DNA from 2 places in the Streptomyces formicae genome. Region 1 is predicted to be linked to the other one. Evidence: predicted binding sites of a transcription regulator. Region 1 holds the regulator's gene; the other holds the start of a gene.
What was found. Region 1 encodes HrcA, which represses chaperone genes, less so after heat shock. Its sites were predicted from a motif close to TTNGCACTCNGNNNNNCNGAGTGCNAA; they were not measured.

Region 1 (8,122 bases):
GTTCCGCGGTGGCCAGCGGCTCGCTGCCCTCCTCGTGCAGGACGGCGGCGAAGTCGGCCTCCGCCAGCAGCGCGGCGACCTGCTTGGTGGACGCGGCGTCGAGCACCTCGGGGAAGCGCACCCGGCGCGACTGCTTGCCCGCCTCGCGCGCGGTGGCCCGCCACTTGGCGAGGGCCTTGAGACCGCGCTCGCCCTTCCACTGCGTGATGCAGCGCGACGCGGTCCACGGCACGACGGCGTCCACGCCGGTCTCCGTCATGGTCTCGACGGCCAGCTCGCCACGGTCGCCCTTGGGCAGCGCCTGTACGACGGTGACGCGGGGCGACTCCGCGGGCTCCTCGGCGTAGGAGTCCAGCTTCACCACCAGCCGGTCCTTGCCCTCGGTGTCGAGGACCACGCACTGCGCCCAGCGCCCCGCGCCGTCGGTCAGGACGACGTCCTCGCCTGCGCGCAGCCGCTTCACCGATACGGCGTGCCGTCCCTCGGGCCCGTCCAGCACGTAGCGTCCGCCGTCGCCCGCGTCGAAGTGCTCGACGACGAAGACGGGGGCGGTCACGCCTCTTCTCCCCGCGCCTCGGACACCAGCGCGGCCCTGGCCTCTGCCAGCTCGGCCACCAGGACCTCGACGAGCTGCCCGGCGGGCAGCTCACGGGCGAGCCGGTGCCCCTGCCCCGCCCAGAGCGCCATGCCCTGCGCGTCACCGGCCTTGGCCGCGGCCTTGCGCAGGCCGCTGGTGAGGTGGTGGACCTGGGGGTAGGCGGCGGGGGCGTACGGACCGTGCTCGCGCATGAAGCGGTTGACCAGGCCGCGCGCCGGGCGTCCGGAGAACGCCCGGGTCAGCTCGGTCCGCACGAACAGCGGGTTGGTCATGGCCTGCTTGTGCAGGGGGTTAGCGCCCGACTCGGGGGTGACGAGGAACGCCGTGCCGAGCTGCGCGGAGTCGGCGCCCGCCGCGAGGACGGCGGCGATCTGCGCGCCGCGCATCAGCCCTCCCGCGGCGACGACGGGGATCTGCACGGTCTCGCGGACCTGCGTGATCAGGGAGAGCAGCCCGATGCCCGCGCCGTCGGTCTCGGGGTTGTCCCGGTGGGTGCCCTGGTGGCCGCCCGCCTCGACGCCCTGCACGCACACGGCGTCGGCGCCGGACCACTGGGCGGTCTGGGCCTCCTCGGGCGTGGTCACGGTGACGACGGTGAGGGTGCCGACGCGCGCGAACGCGTCGAAGACGTCGCGGGTGGGGCACCCGAAGGTGAAGGAGACGAGCGGCACCGGATCGTCGAGCAGGATCGCGAGCTTGGCGTCGTACCCGTCGTCACGCCCGCTGTCGGGGTCGCCGAGCTGCGTCTCGTACCAGGTGGCCTCACCGGCGAGCTGGTTGCGGTACACGTCGACGGCGGCGGCGTCCGCGTACTCGGGCTGCGGCATGAAGAGGTTGACGCCGAAGGGCTTCGACGTGAGCCCCCGCAGCTGTTTGATCTCCTGGTACATCCCGTCGGCGGTCTTGTACCCGGCGGCGAGGAACCCGAGCCCACCGGCCTCGGCGACGGCGGCGGCCAACTGCGGCCCCGAGGCGCCACCCGCCATGGGCGCCTGCACGATCGGATGGCGGCAGAGATCGGTCAGTGCGGAGGACATGACGGCATCGTGCCACGTCCGACACAACCCACCGAATCGTGCCCGCCAGGGGGGTGCCCCGTAAGGGGCGCGGGGAACTGCGCGAGCAACCCCCACCCCCCGCAGCCAAAGCGCGAAGCGCAAAAAGCAAGCCCCCCGGCACGGAATCCGCGACCGAGGGGCCAAGCAACAACACCGCTCCAGGCGCTACCGCCCGTTGAACGCGTCCTTGAGCCGAGAGAACAACCCCTGCTGCCCCGGCTGGAACTGCCCCGTGGGCCGCTCCTCGCCCCGCAGCTGCGCAAGCTCCCGCAGCAACCGTTCCTGCTCGGGATCGAGCTTGCTCGGCGTGAGGACCTCGACGTGCACGATGAGGTCACCACGGCCACCGCCCCGCAGGTGCGTGACACCGCGGCCGTGCAGCGGAACCGACTGACCGGACTGCGTGCCCGGCCTGATGTCGATCTCCTCCAGGCCGTCCAGCGTCTCCAGCGGCACCTTCGTGCCGAGCGACGCCGCCGTCATCGGGATGGTGACGGTGCAGTGCAGATCGTCCCCGCGCCGCTGGAAGACGGCGTGCGGCAGCTCGTGGATCTCGACGTAGAGGTCACCGGCGGGGCCGCCGCCGGGGCCGACCTCGCCCTCGCCCGCGAGCTGGATCCGCGTGCCGTTGTCGACACCCGCGGGGATCTTCACGGTCAGCGTCCGCCGCGACCGGATGCGGCCGTCACCGGCGCACTCCGGGCAGGGCGTGGGCACGACCGTGCCGAAGCCCTGGCACTGCGGGCACGGGCGCGACGTCATGACCTGCCCGAGGAAGGACCGCGTGACCTGCGACACCTCGCCGCGACCGCGGCACATGTCACACGTCTGAGCGGACGTCCCCGGCGCCGCGCCTTCACCACTGCACGTCGTACACACCACGGCGGTGTCGACCTGGATGTCCTTGGTGGTGCCGAAGGCGGCCTCGTTGAGGTCGATCTCCAGACGGATCATGGCGTCCTGGCCGCGGCGCGTGCGCGACCGGGGGCCACGCTGCGACGCCGTACCGAAGAACGCGTCCATGATGTCCGAGAAGTTGCCGAAGCCACCGGCCCCGAAACCGCCCGCACCGCCACCGCCGCCCGCCTGGGACAGCGGGTCGCCGCCGAGGTCGTAGACCTGCTTCTTCTGCGGGTCCGACAACACCTCGTACGCGGCGTTGATCTCCTTGAAGCGCTCCTGAGTCTTCGGATCCGGATTCACATCCGGGTGAAGCTCACGCGCCAGCCTCCGGAAGGCCTTCTTGATCTCGTCCTGGGAAGCGTCGCGGCGCACGCCTAGTACGGCGTAGTAGTCCGTGGCCACTTACGACTCCGCCAGGATCTGTCCGACGTAACGTGCCACTGCGCGTACTGCTCCCATCGTTCCCGGATAGTCCATGCGGGTCGGTCCGACCACGCCGAGTTTGGCTACTGCCTCGCTGCCCGAACCGTAGCCGACCGAGACCACGGACGTGGAGCTGAGGCCCTCATGGGCGTTCTCATGACCGATCCGTACGGCCATGCCCGAATCCTGCACCTCACCAAGCAACTTGAGGAGCACGACCTGCTCCTCCAGGGCCTCGAGAACGGGCCGGATGGTGAGGGGAAAGTCATGTCCGAAGCGGGTGAGATTGGCGGTTCCGCCGATCATCAGCCGCTCCTCGGTCTCCTCGACGAGTGTTTCGAGGAGGGTGGAGAGGACGGTCGCGACGGTGCCGCGGTCCTCCGCCTCGAAGGCCTCGGGCAGGTCCTGCACGAGCTGCGGCACGTCCGCGAAGCGGCGTCCCGCGACCCTGCTGTTGAGCCGGGCCCGCAGATCGGCGAGCGAGGTCTCGCCGAACGGCGCCGGGCAGTCGATCATGCGCTGCTCGACCCGGCCCGTGTCCGTGATCAGTACGAGCATCAGCCGGGCGGGAGCCAGCGAGAGCAGCTCCACGTGCCGCACCGTCGACCGCGTGAGCGACGGGTACTGCACGACCGCGACCTGCCTGGTCAGCTGCGCGAGCAGGCGCACCGTGCGCCCCACGACGTCGTCGAGGTCGACGGCGCCGTCGAGGAAGTTCTGGATCGCCCTGCGCTCCGGCGCGGTCATCGGCTTGACGCCCGCGAGCTTGTCGACGAAGAGTCGGTAGCCCTTGTCCGTCGGGATGCGCCCCGCGCTGGTGTGCGGCTGGGCGATGAACCCCTCCTCCTCCAGCGCGGCCATGTCGTTGCGGACCGTCGCGGGAGAGACCCCGAGACTGTGCCGCTCCGTCAGCGCCTTGGAGCCGACCGGCTCCTCGGTGCCTACGTAGTCGTGGACGATGGCGCGCAGCACCTCGAGCCTGCGTTCATTCAGCATCGCGCACACCTCCAGCCGTCGTACGTGTCGTCGAGCCCCGCCGAGCCCCCTTGCCTGGCACTCGCCACAGGTGAGTGCCAGCTGTCGAAAGGTCAGTGTACGGCCGTGAGGTACGGCCCCGGCAAGGGCGGACCCGCCGAAGTCACGCACGCGTGTCGGACAGCGGCTGCCGAACACGGCGCGTACGGATAGCGTCACCGTATGGACGTGGCGCTGGCATGGGAAGCGGCGGGCTGGGAACGACTCGCACCGCGTGTGGGGCGGTGCCGCCTGCCGGTCTGGGACTGCACGGCGGGGCTCGTCGTCGGCGACGACGCGGCCCTCATGATCGAGGCCGGGTCGACCCTGGCCGAGGGCGCGGCGCTGCGGACCCGCGCCAAGGAGCTCATCGGGGGCGGGCGGCGGGTCACGCACCTCGTGTTGACGCACCCGCACTTCGACCACGTCCTGGGGGCCGCGGCCTTCGCGGGCGTGGAGGTGTACGGGGCGGTGGGCATCGACACGGTCTTCGACAAGGGCCGCGACGAGCTGCGCGCCGACGCGGTGCGCCACGGCGTGACCCCGGACGCGGCGGCCGAGGCGGCCGATCTCCTCGTCCGCCCGCGCCACCTGGTCTGCGGCGAGTGGACCCTCGACCTCGGCGGCGGGGTGCGGGTGCTGCTCGCCAACGTCGGTCCCGGCCACAGCGGGCACGACCTCGCGGTCCTCGTCCCGGGGGCCGACGGGGGCCCCGAGATCGTGTTCTGCGGCGATCTGGTCGAGGAATCGGACGAGCCGCAGGCGGGGCCCGACGCCGTACCGGAGCGATGGCCCGCGGCGCTTGACCGGCTCCTGGAACTCGGCGGCGAGGACGCGCTCTACGTGCCGGGGCACGGTGCGGTGGTGGATGCGGCTTTTGTCCGTGCGCAGCGCGCCACACTGGCAGATCGCTTCGGCGTGTCGTAGCGGAGCTCCTTGCCACTCTTCTTATCGTCGGGAGAATGCGCCAGTACTCCGCCGATCTCACGCCCCCTTGGAAGAAGCCGAAGCCCGTGCCCGAGGTGGCGGCGGACGCCGGCCTCGTGGTCGAGGAGCTGAGCACCGGATTCTGCGGTGCGGTGATCCGATGCGAGAAGACCGCCGAGGGGCCGACGGTGACGCTGGAGGACCGCTTCGGCAAGCACCGCGTCTTCCCGATGGCGCCCCGCGGCTTCCTCCTCGAAGGCCGTACGGTCACGTTGGTCCGCCCCGCGACGGGCGCGGCCGCTCCTCCCGTACGTCCCTCACGCACTGCCTCCGGCTCGGTGGCGGTACCCGGGGCGCGGGCCAGGGTCGCGCGCGCCGGGCGCATCTATGTCGAGGGGCGCCACGACGCCGAACTCGTCGAGCGCGTCTGGGGCGACGACCTGCGCATCGAGGGTGTCGTCGTCGAGTACCTGGAGGGCATCGACGACCTGCCCGCGATCGTCGCGGAGTTCCGTCCCGGCCCCGACGCCCGCCTCGGCGTCCTCGTCGACCACCTGGTCCCCGGCTCCAAGGAGTCCCGCATCGCGGCGGAGATCTCCACGGCGGACGCGCTGGTGGTGGGCCACCCCTACATCGACGTGTGGGAGGCGGTGAAGCCCTCCTCGGTCGGCATCGCTGCGTGGCCCCGGGTGCCGAGGGGGCAGGACTGGAAGACGGGGGTCTGCCGGGCCCTCGGGTGGCCGGAGAACACGGGGGCCGCGTGGCAACGGATCCTGGGCTCGGTGCGCAGCTACCGGGATCTCGAGCCGGAACTTCTGGGGCGGGTGGAAGAGTTGATCGACTTCGTCACGGAGTAACTGGCCCCTGGGCCTTGACCGGATTCCCCTCCGCGGGGAGCGCACCTGCGCCCGGTGGCCCGGCCCGCCTGTACCTCATCACGAAACCACCCCACCACGAACAACCCCGCCGCCCCGCGACGGCCACGCCCACCCACCCATCCACCCGTAGCTCCGCACCGAACCGCCCCACCAGAAACAACCCCGCCGCTCCGCGACGGTCACACCCGCCCGCCCACCCGTAACTCCGCACCGGACACCCCCACCCGGAGCCCGCTCCGTCGCTCCGCGACGGGTCCCCTCCTGCCCGAGATCCCCGCTTCTGTACCGAATCGCCGCCAACGGCGCCCCGCCCCCACAGGAGACTCCCACCCGGCGGGTGGGAGAACGGGTGGAGCGGGTGGGTACGAGGGCCGCCCGCAGGGCGGAAAAGGGCAAGCGCCGAGCCGACCCCGCCGCAGGGCGGAGGCGAAGAAGGGCAAGCGCCGAGCCGACCCCGCCCCGCTCAGTCCACCAAGCCCCGAACCACCCCATCCGCCAACAACCGCCCGCGCAGCGTCAGCACCGCACGCCCCACCGCGAAGGGCCCCTCCTCCAACAGCCCGTCACCCAGCGCCCGCCGCGCCGCCGCAAGCCCGGCCGGACGGAGGAGATCCAGCGGGCACCCGTCGCGGAGGCGGAGTTCGAGGAGGATGCGCTCGACCCGCCGGTCCTCGTCCGCGAGGACCTCCCGCCCGGCCCCGGGCGACCGCCCCTCCGCCAGCGCCCCCGCATACGCCCCGGGATGCTTGACGTTCCACCACCGCACCCCGCCCACGTGGCTGTGGGCTCCGGGACCGGCCCCCCACCAGTCGGCCCCGCGCCAGTACAGCTCGTTGTGCAGGCAGCGCCCCGCCTCCGAGGTGGCCCAGTTGGACACCTCGTACCAGTCGTAGCCCGCCTGCCCGAGAACCTCGTCCGCGATGAGGTACCGGTCCGCGTGAACGTCGTCGTCGGTCATCGGGACCTCGCCGCGCCGGATCCGCCGGGCGAGCTGCGTGCCCTCCTCGACGATCAGCGCGTAGGCGCTCACATGGTCAGGACCGGCCCCGAGCGCGGCCTGGAGCGAGGCGCGCCAGTCGTCGTCGCTCTCCCCCGGGGTCCCGTAGATCAGGTCCAGGTTCACGTGGTCGAACCCCGCCGCCCGCGCCTCGGCGACGCACGCCTCGGGCCGCCCGGGCGTATGCGTGCGGTCGAGCACCTTCAGGACGTGCTGCCTGGCGCTCTGCATGCCGAAGGAGATCCGGTTGAAGCCACCGGCCCGCAGCTCACTCAGGTACGCGGGATCGACCGATTCCGGATTCGCCTCGGTGGTGATCTCCGCGTCGTCGGCGAGTCCGAACTCGTCGCGTACGGCCGCCAGCATGCGCACCAGGTCGGCGGCCGCGAGCAGCGTGGGCGTACCGCCGCCGACGAAGACGGTCCGCACGGGGCGGGGGTCGTCGCCGAGGACCTTCCTGGCGAGGCGCACCTCGTCGATCAGGGTGTCCGCGTAGTTGTCGCGGGAGGCGAGCACGCCGCCGGAGCCGCGCAGCTCGGTCGCCGTATAGGTGTTGAAGTCGCAGTAGCCGCAGCGCGTGGCGCAGTACGGAACGTGGAGGTAGAAGCCGAGCGGGCGCGCGGCCGCGCCGTCCAGGGCGGACGCGGGCAGCGCCCCGTCCTCGGGCATGGGCTCACCATCGGGCAGTGCGGAAGGCATGCCTTCCATTGTCCCGCACCGCGGAATCCCTCACCGCCCCGGAGCACGCCGCCCCCGAGAAGCCCCGCCCCCGGGCCCCCTCAGTCCGCCTGCAACACCAACAACGCCATGTCGTCGTCCAGCGGCCGCTCCGAGAACTCGTGCACGAGCCGCCTGATCCGCTCCGCCACCAGCTCCGCGTCGAGCCCCGCGCAGCCGGCGAGCGCCTTGGCGAGCCCGTCGGCGTCGTCGAACTGGAGCCGTCCCTGGCGGCGCTCGGTCACGCCGTCGGTGACGCACAGGAGCGTGTCGCCGGTCCGCAGCTCGAAGGTCTCACTCGTGTACGTCACGTCGTCGACGACGCCGAGCAGCATCTGCGGACTGGCCGCGGGCCGCACCTCGCCCTCGGGCGTGAGCAGCAGCGGCAGCGGGTGTCCCGCGCACGCCACCGTGCAGCGGACGCCGCCTTCGAAGGGGACCAGCTCGCCGTAGAGCAGCGAGAGGAAGCGCGAGGTGGGCCCCTCGGGCAGCACGCCCTGGCCGCCCGCGACCGCGACGACCGCGGCCGCGGCGGCCGCCGCCTCCGCCGCGTCGTCGAGCAGGAGCTGGTTGAGGTGGCCGAGGACCTCGGCCACCCCATACCGCT
Region 2 (8,122 bases), 1.2 Mb from region 1:
TGGGAGGGCGGGAACGGAGAGGAGAAGGAGACGCCCAACTCCGTGCCGCAGGCGTTCCTCGGGGCGTGGGAGGGCGAGATCAAGGGGATGGACGGCGGGCTCGCGCGGATCGAGATCACCAAGGGCGTGGGCGACGAGCCGATCGCCCGGACCTACACGAGCAACGCGCGGAACCTGTGCGTCAGGAACAGCGCCATGGTCGCGCCCGGCACCGCCACCCAGAGCTCCGGACCCGAGAAGCTCACTCTCGGGCAGGGCCTCGCACGGGAGTCGGTCGAGCAGGGCACCTGCGCCGACCTGCCGGAGCACACGCTGGAGAAGCGGTCGGACGGCAAGCTCAACTGGGCCACGAAGGACGGCACGTACACGGCCGTACTCAGCAAGGCGACATCGGGCGACGCACCCGTACCGAAGGCGTTCCTGGGGACCTGGAAGGACAAGACCGTGCCCTACGACCGGCAGGTCACCTTCAGGCAGGGCCCGTTCGGCGGCGATGTCGTGCGCTGGATCATCACCGACAGCGCGCACTGCGAGTGGTCGGCCACCCTGGTCTCCGCCAAGGACAAGCAACTCAGCCATGGGCCGGTCACGTTGGACGCCGCGAAATCGGACGCGTCCTGCGAGAAGAGCTGGGAGTCGGCCACCTACACGTCGGTCGGCGCGGACAAGCTGCGCATGCGGGGGCTGCGGGGAACGGCACAGGGCTCGGGGGCGCCGACGTACCTGAACCGCACGGACCGCTGAGAGCCCCTGTCGCCTTCGCGACATACTTCCGCCCCTCCGGCGCCCGGCCACGGACCGCTCCGCACCCCGGAATGGCCGACGCGCCGCCGATGCCCCGCGGATCCCCCGTCACACCCGCCCCTGCCCCCTGGCCAGCGTGCCCGTCCTCCGCTTCGCGGCTCACCCGTGGACGGCCGAAGGCGTGCTGTCCGAAAGACCCGTCACCCCCGCGCGGATCGCCGCGACCGCCTGCCGGCACCCACTCCCCGTACCGAAGATGACACCGCACGTCATCGAAGCGGCACGAGCGGCGCACCCGGAGGGGACCCTTCATGACCGAGCACAACGAGCCCAGCGAACCCACGGAAGAGCAGATCGCCGACGCCTGGCGGTCCGCCGCCCACGTCACCCTGGCGCCAGGACCCCGCGAGGTCACCGAGGCCGCGCCCGAGCCCGACGACGAGTGGACGCTGCCCGGCGGCACCGCCTGGGTGTACCTCGCCGACCCGAAGCAGGGGCTGACCCGGCCCGTGATCCTCGCCGACGGGTTCAACACCGGGCCGAGCGAGCTGGACTTCTCCTGGGAGATCCTGGAGCGGGGGCCGTACCCGTTCATCAGCGAGCTGCGGGCGCGCGGCCGCGACGTCGTCGTGCTCGGCTTCGACGAGCGCAGCGCCTCGATCCTGGACAACGCCCGGGTCGCGCGCGCCGCGATCCTGGAGGCGCTCGCGCGGCGCAGGGGCCAACACGCGCTGACCGTCGGCGGGTTCAGCATGGGCGGCCTGGTCGCGCGGTACGCGCTCGCCAAGATGGAGCACGACGAGGAGGAGCACGGCACGAAGCTGTACTTCTCCTACGACAGCCCGCACCGGGGCGCCTGGATCCCCATCGCACTACAGTCGTTCGCCCACTACATCCGGCGGCTGAACTCCGCGTTCTCGAACCAGATGAACAGCCCCGCGGCCCGCCAGCTCCTGTGGCAGCACATCGCGGAGTGGAACGACACCCCGGAGACGGACAAGGAGCGCGGGACCTTCCTCGCCGAGCTGGAGCGGGTCGGCGGCTGGCCCTCCGAGCCGCGCAAGATCGGCGTCGCCAACGGCGTGCGGACCGGCGAGGCCAACCACGTCCGCTCCGGCGAGCAGGCGTTCCACGGCAAGGGCCTCGCCATCACCGGCACCCACCTGTACACGCAGTCCGCGGGCGACGAGCAGCTCGTGGCCCAGCTGCGGGTGGTGACCCTGCGCAAGCCGAGGATCCACACCTCGGGCCTGCCCGAGGTCGACGGCGCCCCCGGCGGCACCCTGGAGGGCTTCGGCATCCTGGCCGACGAGCTGAACAGGATCCCCGCGTTCATCGGCCTCGGCTCCGAGGCCGACGAACGCGCGCACTGCTTCGTGCCCTCGGTCAGCGCGGTCGCCCTGCGCGACATCGACACCCACGACAAGCTCTACGAGCCGTTCGCGGACTCCGAGGAGAGCGAGCTCGACGAATACCTGTGCGCCTCGCACAACGAGGGCCACACCCTGGTCACCGAGGAGCTCTGCACCTGGATCCTGGACCGGTTGCCGTAGCCCTGGCGCCTAGGGAGTGGTGAACAGCCACCACTGGTCCGTGCCGTTCTGCGAGCAGAAGAACGACTGCCACTGCCCGGCCTGCTGGCCGTTGTTCCCCGCGACCCAGCAGGACTCGTAGATGGCGTACGGGCCGTACACGCCCTGCACGCGCTGCGAAGAAGAGGACGGCGTCGACGTCACCGCCACGGCGGACGTGCCGGCCGTCGCCAGGAATCCGGCGGCGGCCAGCACGGCGACGGCGGCGCATCGGGACGCGCGGTTGCGCATGAACATGGTGTCTCCCCACTGAGAGCGGCTACTGAGACACTCGTACCGGCGCCGCACCCGCCCTGACCAGGTGAAAAGCGCCCGATCACCCGTGTGAGCCAGGAAGAATCGATCATTCCCCGGTCCGCGCCCCGGCGGCGACCCGGTCCGCGCCCGAGGCGTGCGCCTCCCAGCACTGCACGCCACGCAGCCCCGGCATCCGGTCCCGCGTGAAGACCGGGTCCAGGCCCGCGCGCCGCTGGGCGAGATAGTCGTCGAGCAGCCGGAAGGCGATCGTGGAGAGCGGGATGATCGCGAGCAGGTTGACCAGCGCCATGAAGCCCATGAAGACGTCCGCGAGGTTCCACACCACGCCGACCGAGCCGAGCGCGCCGAGGAAGACGGTCGCGAGGACGAGCACGCGGTAGGAGGGCAGCACCCAGCGCTTGCGCGTCATGAACTGGATGTTGGACTCGCCGTAGTAGTAGTTGCCGATCATCGAGCTGAAGGCCAGCAGGAAGACGACGGCGGTGAGGACGTGCCCGGCCCAGCCGCCCAGGCTCTCCGTCATCGTGGTCTGCGTGAGGTCGGCGCCCTGGCGCCCGGACAGCTCCGGGTTGGCGGTCAGGATGATGAAGGCGGTCATCGAGCAGACGAGGAGCGTGTCGAAGAAGACGCCGAGGGACTGCACGAGGCCCTGCTTGACGGGGTGCGAGACCTCGGCGGTGGCGCCCGCGTTGGGTGCGGAGCCGAGGCCCGCCTCGTTGGAGAACATGCCGCGCCTGATGCCCTGCTGGATCGCCGCGCCGATGCCGCCCGCGGCGAGCTCGCGCACGCCGAAGGCGCCGCCCACGATGTCGGCGAGCACCCGGGGCACATCGGCGGCGTTGAGGAGCACGACGGCCACGCCGAGCAGCAGGTAGACGACGGCCATGACGGGCACGAGCACGGTGGTGACCGCGCTGATCCTGCGTACGCCGCCGAAGACGGCGAGGCCGAGCAGCACGGCGAGCAGCAGGCCCACCAGCGGCGCGAACCACTCCGCCTCGCCCGCGCCCATGGAGCCGGTGGCGACGGAGGTGATGGTGTTGGACTGCACGGCGTTGAAGACGAAGCCGAAGGTCACGGTGATGGTGACGGCGAAGAGCACGCCGAGCCAGCGCTTCCCGAGCGCGCGCTGCATGTAGTACGCGGGCCCGCCCCGGTAGGCGCCGGTCGCGCCGCGCACCTTGTAGAGCTGTGCGAGGGCCGACTCGACGAACGCGGACGCGGCGCCGATGATCGCCATCACCCACATCCAGAAGACGGCGCCCGCCCCGCCGAGCGTGATGGCGGTGGCGACGCCCGCGATGTTGCCGGTGCCGACGCGGGCGGCCGCGGAGATGGTGAAGGCGCCGAACGAGGACACCTGCTTGCGGCCGTCGGCCCGCTCGGGCGTCTTCTCGCGCACCACGCGGAACATCTCGGGGAGCAGCCGCAGCTGCACGGCCCTGGACCGCACGGTGAACCAGATGCCCGCGCCGACGACGAGCGGGATCAGGAGGTAGGTCCACAAGTGGTCGTTCACTTGCAGGATGAAGGAGTCCAGGGAGTTCACGGGCAAAAGTCTCGCCCGGGACAAAAGACCCGGGCCAGGGACTTAAGTCCTTGGTAAACGGTGAGCAAAGGCACGCCCCCGTACCCATGCCGAAGGGGCGGCACCCTCCGTGAGGAGAGTGCCGCCCCTTCGTACGAGCTGAGCTGAGCGCTCAGGACGACCGATCCGCGAGGGATCAGAAGTCCATGTCACCGCCCGGCATGCCGCCGCCGGCCGGGGCAGCGCCCGCCTTCTCCGGCTTGTCGGCGATGACGGCCTCGGTGGTGAGGAACAGCGCGGCGATGGAGGCGGCGTTCTGCAGGGCAGAGCGCGTGACCTTCGCCGGGTCGAGGATGCCCTCGGCGATCATGTCGACGTACTCACCGGACGCGGCGTTCAGGCCGTGGCCGACGGTCAGGTTGCGCACCTTCTCGACGACGACGCCACCCTCGAGGCCGGCGTTGACGGCGATCTGCTTCAGCGGGGCCTCAAGGGCCAGCTTCACAGCGGCGGCACCGGTGGCCTCGTCACCCTCGAGCTCGAGCTTCTCGAAGACGGCGGCGGCCTGGATGAGGGCCACGCCACCACCGGCGACGATGCCCTCTTCGACGGCGGCCTTCGCGTTGCGAACGGCGTCCTCGATGCGGTGCTTGCGCTCCTTGAGCTCGACCTCGGTGGCCGCGCCCGCCTTGATGACGGCGACGCCACCGGCGAGCTTGGCCAGGCGCTCCTGGAGCTTCTCGCGGTCGTAGTCCGAGTCCGAGTTCTCGATCTCGGCGCGGATCTGGTTGACGCGGCCCTGGACCTGGTCGCTGTCACCGGAGCCGTCGACGATGGTCGTCTCGTCCTTGGTGATGACGACCTTGCGGGCGCGGCCGAGCAGGTCGAGACCGGCGTTCTCCAGCTTGAGGCCGACCTCCTCGGAGATGACGGTGCCACCGGTGAGGATGGCGATGTCGCCGAGCATGGCCTTGCGGCGGTCACCGAAGCCCGGGGCCTTGACGGCGACGGACTTGAAGGTGCCACGGATCTTGTTGACGACCAGGGTCGACAGGGCCTCGCCCTCGACGTCCTCGGCGATGATCAGCAGCGGCTTGCCGGACTGCATGACCTTCTCGAGGAGCGGAAGGAGGTCCTTCACGTTCGAGATCTTCGAGTTGACGATCAGGATGTACGGGTCGTCGAGCGACGCCTCCATACGCTCCATGTCGGTGGCGAAGTACGCCGAGATGTAGCCCTTGTCGAAGCGCATGCCCTCGGTGAGCTCAAGCTCGAGACCGAAGGTCTGCGACTCCTCGACGGTGATGACGCCTTCCTTGCCGACCTTGTCCATCGCCTCGGCGATGAGCTCGCCGATCTGGGTGTCGGCGGCGGAGATGGAGGCCGTCGAAGCGATCTGCTCCTTGGTCTCCACGTCCTTGGCCTGCTCGAGCAGGGCGCCGGAGACGGCCTCGACGGCCTTCTCGATGCCGCGCTTGAGGGCCATCGGGTTGGCACCGGCGGCCACGTTGCGAAGGCCCTCGCGGACCAGCGCCTGGGCCAGGACGGTCGCGGTCGTCGTGCCGTCACCGGCGACGTCGTCCGTCTTCTTCGCGACCTCCTTGACCAGCTCGGCGCCGATCTTCTCGTACGGGTCCTCGAGCTCGATCTCCTTGGCGATGGAGACACCATCGTTGGTGATCGTGGGGGCGCCCCACTTCTTCTCGAGGACGACGTTGCGACCCTTGGGGCCCAGGGTCACCTTGACGGCGTCGGCGAGCTGGTTCATGCCGCGCTCGAGGCCGCGCCGTGCCTCCTCGTCGAACGCGATGATCTTGGCCATGTGAAGTGGTCCTCCCGGACGGGGTGGAAACGCAAACGGATCGTGCTGGCGCCCGCGACGGACGGCCTGCAGCCCTTGTGGTTCCTTGCCCCACCCGGCCTGCGGGCCTCACCGACCCGATCCAAGTTCTGTCACTCTCACGCGGAGAGTGCTAAGCCCAATGATTAGCACTCGACCCCTGCGAGTGCAAGGTGCTCCCGTGAGATCCGGACGTACGAGGGACCCCCGGGCCCCCGCGGCACACACGAGGGGCCCGTATCCCTGCCGGGATACGGGCCCCTCGCGGTGCTTGCTTCGGTGGTCGGTCGCGCCGAGCTAGACGGCGAGTTTGACCATGTCCGCCTGCGGACCCTTCTGGCCCTGCGAGATCTCGAATTCGACTCGCTGACCTTCTTCAAGGGTGCGGTACCCGTCCATCTGGATCGCGCTGTAGTGGACGAAAACATCCGCACCACCGTCGACCGCGATGAAGCCGTACCCCTTCTCCGCGTTGAACCACTTGACGGTGCCCTGAGCCATGCCTAACTCCCCTATTACTGGCCCTTGCACAGGACCGCACTTCGCGGACCCGGGTCAGACCTCCACCACCCATTGGAGATGGGGGTGTGCGCCGGAACGCGTCGACCGCCGCTGAATGTATCTGTCCAACTGCCGTCTGCAACAGGTCAATCGGACGAGAATTCTGGGCACGCACGATCGGAAATATGTGGAGAATTTGCCGGAGTTCAGGGCAAGTCGGGCCGGGCAAATGCCACAAAGGGCCCAAATGGACAGCGCGCTTTGGCTACTTCTTGTCGGCTCCGGGCCGACTTCGTATATGCGCTCGGCACTAACGGCGAAGCACTGTTCCCAACTGTACCGCGCTCAACCATGCAGAATTGCCCCCTCCGTTTCTCTCGCGGAGGGGGCAATTCGGATCACGCTGCGTGCTCTTGCCTGCGGAAGCTCAGCCTCCGGCGACCGCCGGAATGATCGAGACACCGGCACCGTCCGGAGTGGCCGTCTGCAGACCCTGCTCAAAACGGACGTCGTCGTCGTTCACATAGACATTCACGAAGCGGCGCAGCTTGCCCTGATCGTCCAGGACGCGCGCGGCGATGCCGGTGTGGTTCTTCTCCAGATCGGCGATGACCTCGCCCAGGGTCGCCCCCTCGGCGGCGACCTCGGCCTTGCCGCCGGTGTAGGTACGGAGAATGGTGGGGATACGGACGTTGACGCTCATGGATTCACCTCAGAGGTAGGCCCCGTAAGGGGCGCGGGGAACTGCGCGAGGACGGACCGCGACCCGCGGTCGGCAGCGGAGATCAGGCCCTGCGGCGACTAGTCGGCAAGCCCCGCGGAGCGGAACGCCTCGAGGCTGGGCTTGATCGTCGCGGTCGCCTGAGACCTGTCGGCAACCGCGTCGAGAGTCTTGAGCCCGTCGCCGGTGTTGAGCACCACCGTGGTCAGCGAGGGATCGATGAGCCCCGCCTCGACCAGCTTCTTGGTGACACCGACCGTCACGCCCCCGGCGGTCTCCGCGAAGATCCCCTCGCTCCGAGCGAGCAGCTCGATCGCCTCGACGACCTGCTCGTCGTTCACGTCCTCCACGGCCCCGCCCGTGCGCCGGGCGATGTCGAGCACGTAGGGCCCGTCCGCCGGGTTGCCGATGGCGAGGGACTTGGCGATGGTGTTCGGCTTCTGGGGCCGTACGACGTCGTGGCCCGCCTTGAACGCCGCGGAGACCGGCGAACACCCCTCCGCCTGCGCGCCGAAGATCTTGTAGGGCTTGTCCGCGACGAGGCCGAGCGCGATGAGCTCCTTCAGACCCTTGTCGATCTTCGTGAGCTGCGATCCCGAGGCGATCGGGATGACCAGCTGGTCGGGCAGGACCCAGCCGAGCTGCTCGCAGATCTCGTACGCGAGGGTCTTGGAGCCCTCTCCGTAGTACGGCCGCAGGTTGACGTTGACGAAGCCCCAGCCCTCGCCGAGCGGGTCGCCGATGAGCTCGGAGCAGAAGCGGTTCACGTCGTCGTAGTTGCCCTCGATGCCGACGAGCTCGCCGCCGTAGACCGCGGCCATGACGACCTTGCCCTGCTCCAGGTCGTGCGGGATGAACACGCAGGAGCGGAAACCGGCGCGGGCGGCGGCGGCGCCGACGGCGCCCGCGAGGTTGCCGGTGGAGGAGCACGACAGGGT

Region 2: groL (chaperonin GroEL) is a predicted target of HrcA. The motif match lies at 6,109-6,135, and genes of this name have one in related genera.

Annotation. Positions count from the first base shown of each region.
Region 1 is NZ_CP022685.1:3,138,801-3,146,922, forward strand. It holds gene KY5_RS13435 (16S rRNA (uracil(1498)-N(3))-methyltransferase) at 1-556, opposite strand, end outside; gene KY5_RS13440 (nitronate monooxygenase) at 553-1,635, opposite strand; gene dnaJ (molecular chaperone DnaJ) at 1,822-2,961, opposite strand; gene hrcA (heat-inducible transcriptional repressor HrcA) at 2,962-3,978, opposite strand; gene KY5_RS13455 (MBL fold metallo-hydrolase) at 4,180-4,923, shown strand; gene KY5_RS13460 (DUF3097 domain-containing protein) at 4,959-5,780, shown strand; gene hemW (radical SAM family heme chaperone HemW) at 6,265-7,497, opposite strand; gene KY5_RS13470 (SpoIIE family protein phosphatase) at 7,578-8,122, opposite strand, start outside.
Region 2 is NZ_CP022685.1:4,362,695-4,370,816, forward strand. It holds gene KY5_RS18505 (serine/threonine-protein kinase) at 1-744, shown strand, start outside; gene KY5_RS18510 (esterase/lipase family protein) at 1,056-2,297, shown strand; gene KY5_RS18515 (hypothetical protein) at 2,307-2,573, opposite strand; gene KY5_RS18520 (alanine/glycine:cation symporter family protein) at 2,680-4,143, opposite strand; gene groL (chaperonin GroEL) at 4,319-5,944, opposite strand; gene KY5_RS18530 (cold-shock protein) at 6,260-6,463, opposite strand; gene KY5_RS18535 (ubiquitin-like small modifier protein 1) at 6,891-7,166, opposite strand; gene thrC (threonine synthase) at 7,265-8,122, opposite strand, start outside.